DNA from 2 places in the Faecalibacterium sp. An58 genome. Region 1 is predicted to be linked to the other one. Evidence: predicted binding sites of a transcription regulator. Region 1 holds the regulator's gene; the other holds the start of a gene.
What was found. The regulator HrcA, encoded in region 1, represses chaperone genes, less so after heat shock. The targets are predictions, from matches to a motif close to TGTTAGCACTCNNNNNNNNNGAGTGCTAACA.
Positions count from the first base shown of each region.

Region 1 (2,200 bases):
GGCATTGTCCGCCGCATCGACGAGCTGGGACGGGTGGTGATCCCCAAGGAGATCCGCCGCACCCAGCGCATCCGCCGGGGAGACCCCCTGGAGATCTTCACCACCGGCGATGGGGAAGTCATCTTTAAAAAGTACTCTCCCATCGGGGAGCTGCACAGCACCGCCAGCCAATACACCGATGTGCTGAACAAATGCTTTGCCATGACCGCCTTTGTCTCGGACCGGGACCACATCATCGCGGTCAGCGGCACCGGCCGGCGGGAGATCGCGGACCGCAGCGTCAGCCAGCCCCTGGAAAAGCTGATGGAGAGCCGCAAGCCCTATCTGAACGAGGGCAGCCCGGAACAGGCCGTCCTGCCCTGTGAGGGTTCGGATCGGGCCATCCTGTGCGCCTGGCCCATTGTGGCGGCGGGGGACGTCACCGGCGCCGTCGGCCTGCTGACCGAAGACCGCAGTGAAAAGCCCGACGCCGCCCACCAGAAGGCGGTGTCGGTGGCGGCGGCTTTTCTGGCCAAACAGATGGAGGAGTGAACCCGACAGCGTGCCGGGCTGCGGGCCTTTGGGCCTGCGGCCCGTTTTTTGCGCCTTGGGTCAAAAGGCGGAGATTATGACAGAATTGAAAACTTTTTTGCCATCCCCTTGACAGCGCGCCTGTTTTGCATATAATAAACTTAGCACTCAGAGATAAAGAGTGCTAAGACATCCACAAACAAACGGACACAGGACAGGGAGGCGGGACAGCATGGCAATGGATGAGCGCAAGCAGCGGGTGCTGCGGGCAATCGTATCCCTCTACAGCGTAGAGGGGGAGCCAGTGGGCAGCAGCGTCCTTGCCAACTACTTTGATATGGCGGTATCCAGCGCAACGCTGCGCAATGAAATGGCCGCCCTGACACGGCTCGGCCTGTTGGAGCAGCCCCACACCAGCGCGGGCCGGGTGCCCAGCGCCAAGGGTTACCGCTATTATATCGACCACCTTCTGGATGACAGCCAGCCTCTGGACCGTGTGACCCGGGCCCGGGTGGACAGCGTGTTCGCCAGTCTGGACCACGAACCGGACCGTCTGGCGCAGGGCTCCGTCAAGGCGCTGGCCCAGATGAGCGGCTACACCGCGGCGGTCAGCACGCCCTGTGCCGACGACCTGTGCATCGCCCACTTTGAGGTGGTGCAGGTAGGCCGCAGCGCCGCCGCCGTCCTGGCGGTGACCACCGCCGGCTATGTGCGCACCCGGGTGGCCCGGGTGCGGGAGGGCCTGACCCGGGAGAACGCCGCGCAGCTGGCGTCCCTGCTCAACCACAGCCTGACCTTTGTGGCGGCGGTGGACCTGACCCAGCGGAGGCTGGCCGAGCTGTGCAGCCAGATCAGCCCCACCCTGGTGCCGGTGGTCAGCGCAGCGGCCGCCATCCTGGAGGAATCCGCCACGCCCAGGGTCTACCTGGGCGGCGAGCCCTTCCTGCTGGACTGGCCCCAGCTGCAGGGCGGGGTGCAGCAGATCCTCACGCTGCTCAACGACGAGGCCGCAGCGGCCCGGCTGATCACAGCTCCCGCCGAAGGCACCAGCGTCCTGCTGGGAGAGGATATGGACCCCCGGATCCCCGGTCTTTCGGTGGTCAGCTGCCGGTATCTGGCCGGGGGCGGGCTGTTCGGTTCGGTGGCCCTGGTGGGTCCCACCCGGATGCCCTTCAGCAAAGTGATCCCCCTGCTGGAAGCCTTCGCCGACGAGCTGGGCGAGGGGATGGCAGGCAAACGCAAAGAAGCACCACAGGCCGCCGTGCCCCGGCGGACCCGTCATATATAAGGAGGAGCGCAGATGAGCGAAGAAACCAAAAAGGCCCCCGAGGCCGGGGCCCCCGAACAGGCGCCTGACACCGGCGTAAAGGAGGAAGCAACCCAGCAGGCCGCTTCTCCCGAGACCGGGACGGCCGATCCGGCCGGCGCCCCCAAGGAGGAGCCCAAAGAGGACGCCAAGAAAAAGGACGGATGGTTCAACAAAAAGAGCCGGGAGCTGGAGGGCGTGAAAGCCCAGCTGGCCGCCGCCGAAAAATCCGCCGCCCAGGCCAAGGAACAGCTGCTGCGGATCGCCGCCGAATACGACAACTACCGCAAGCGCACCACCCGGGAGGCCGACCAGAAGTTCAACGACGGCATCTCCTATGCGGTGAACCAGATCATCCCCATCCTGGATACCCTGGAAATGGCC
Region 1 covers NZ_NFHX01000013.1:24,102-26,301, forward strand. Annotated here, with positions in the region: gene B5G12_RS09090 (stage V sporulation T C-terminal domain-containing protein) at 1-531, shown strand, start outside; gene hrcA (heat-inducible transcriptional repressor HrcA) at 743-1,798, shown strand; gene B5G12_RS09100 (nucleotide exchange factor GrpE) at 1,811-2,200, shown strand, end outside.

Region 2 (2,200 bases), on a different contig from region 1:
CGTTCTGGACCACCTGCTCCAGCAGGGGCAGCAGATCCTGGATGATGCTGATCTTCTTGTCGGTGATCAGCACCACGGCGTCATCCAGCACAGCTTCCATCTTGTCAGTGTCGGTGACCATATAGGGGCTCAGGTAGCCGCGGTCGAACTGCATACCTTCCACGATCTCGCTGTAAGTCTCAGCGGTGGCCTTGTTCTCCTCGATGGTGATGACGCCGTCGGAGGTGACCTTCTCCATGGCCTCGGCGATCAGACGGCCGATCTCAGGGTCACCGGCAGAAATGGTGCCGACGCGGGCGATGTCGTTGGAGTCCTTCACCTTCTGGCTGTGTGCCTTGATGGCCTCCACAGCGGCGTTGACTGCCTTGCTCATGCCGCGGCGGATGTCCATGGGGTTGGCGCCTGCGGCCACGTTCTTCATGCCCTCGGTCACCATGGCCTGGGCCAGCACGGTGGCAGTGGTGGTGCCGTCGCCTGCGGCGTCGTTGGTCTTGGTGGCAACTTCCTTCACCAGTTGGGCGCCCATGTTCTCAAACGGGTCCTTCAGCTCGATCTCCTTGGCGATGGTGACGCCGTCGTTGGTGATCACAGGGGCGCCGTACTTTTTGTCCAGCACCACGTTGCGGCCCTTGGGGCCCAGGGTGATCTTGACGGTGTCGGCCAGCATATCAATGCCGGCGCAAAGTGCCTTGCGGGCGTCCTCGCCCTGCTTGATCTGTTTTGCCATAAGGTATCTCTCCTTTTTCTGTCAAAGCGCGGCCCGCGCCGCGCAGCTGTCGTGTGATGGGGCGTTGAAAGAGGGGGTTACTCCTCCACAATGGCCAGGATATCGCTCTGGCGCACGATGGTGCACTCCTCGCCGTCCACCTTGACGTCGTTGCCGGAGTACTTGCTGGTGAGGACCTTATCCCCCACCTTCACGGTCATGACGACTTCCTTGCCGTCCACCATGCCGCCGGGGCCCACAGCGATGACCTGTGCCACCTGGGGCTTCTCCTTTGCGCTGCCGGTCAGGATGATGCCGCTCTTGGTGGTCTCCTCGGCCTCAACCGTTTTGATGACGACGCGGTCTGCAAGAGGAATAATCTTCATAATTCTTGCCCTCCTATTTAAAAATGCTTTTTATAACATCTCTGATGGGAGCCGCCCGCCCTGCGGGCCTTCCCTTAGCACTCCGTTTCCCTGAGTGCTAAGAGTATTGTACTCATCTTGGCAGGAAAAATCAAGAGCTTTTGCCCATTTTTTTGTTAAGTTTTTATGACAAAATGCCAAAAATGCCCCGCGCCGGCAAAAAGAAGCGCAGGGCCGTTTTCTTTTTTATATTCCGCACAGAGCCGGAGCTTTGGCGCGCTCAAAAGCAGGCCGGGGCAGGATCACTCGGCCCGCCAGAGGCCGCAGGGAAATGTCCAGCTTTTCCACCGGCGCGCACTCGCCGTCCGCCGTTGCGACCAGAGGTCCGGCCCCATCCGCCGTCTCAATGGAGATGCTGCGGGCCCTGCGGTAGATGAAAAAGCCGCTGGTGCGGTCATCCAGCTCCGCCCCGCTGAAATGGCCGCCCTTTTTGTACCGGCCCAGCAGGCACAGGATTTTGGCCCGGCTGACCCGGCGCACGATGACCAGATCGATCCAGCCATCCCAGGGACAGGCGTTGGGAGCTGCACGGAACCCGCCGCCGTAGTCCCGGGTGTTGCAGGCGGCGCACATCAGCACGTCGGCGGCAAAGGACTCCCCGTCCACCACAAACCGCAGCCGCCGCCCGATGGGCCCGCAGATCTGCCGGAGCGCCGACAGCAGGTAGGCCGCCTCCCCGTGGAACAAAGGATTGCGCCGGAAATCCACCGCGCCCATGGCCACCTGGGCATCCAGTCCGGCGGCGCACACCGCGGCCGACAGGCCCAGGCTGGTGTCCATCAGGTCGATGGGGACCACCCCGCCCCGCAGCTGGCCTGCCAGGTCCAGGAACTCAGCCTTGGTGCCGAAGGTGCGCAAAAAATCGTTGCCGCTGCCCGCCGGGATGCAGCCCACGGCAGCGTTGGGATAGGGGCTGGCTCCCTCCAGAGCCTCCCGGAACGTGCCGTCCCCGCCGGCGGCCCAGATCCGCACCGGCTGTCCGGTCCGGGCAGCCTGCCGGGCGAGGGTTTTGGCGTGGCCCTTATACATGGTGCGGACAAAGGAGCAGTCCTGCCGTGGGATGCCGCAC
Region 2 covers NZ_NFHX01000001.1:446,235-448,434, reverse strand. Annotated here, with positions in the region: gene groL (chaperonin GroEL) at 1-727, opposite strand, end outside; gene B5G12_RS02375 (co-chaperone GroES) at 805-1,092, opposite strand; gene B5G12_RS02370 (diacylglycerol/lipid kinase family protein) at 1,318-2,200, opposite strand, start outside.
Region 2: a site for HrcA is predicted at 1,165-1,195, ahead of B5G12_RS02375 (co-chaperone GroES). Genes of this name have one in related genera too.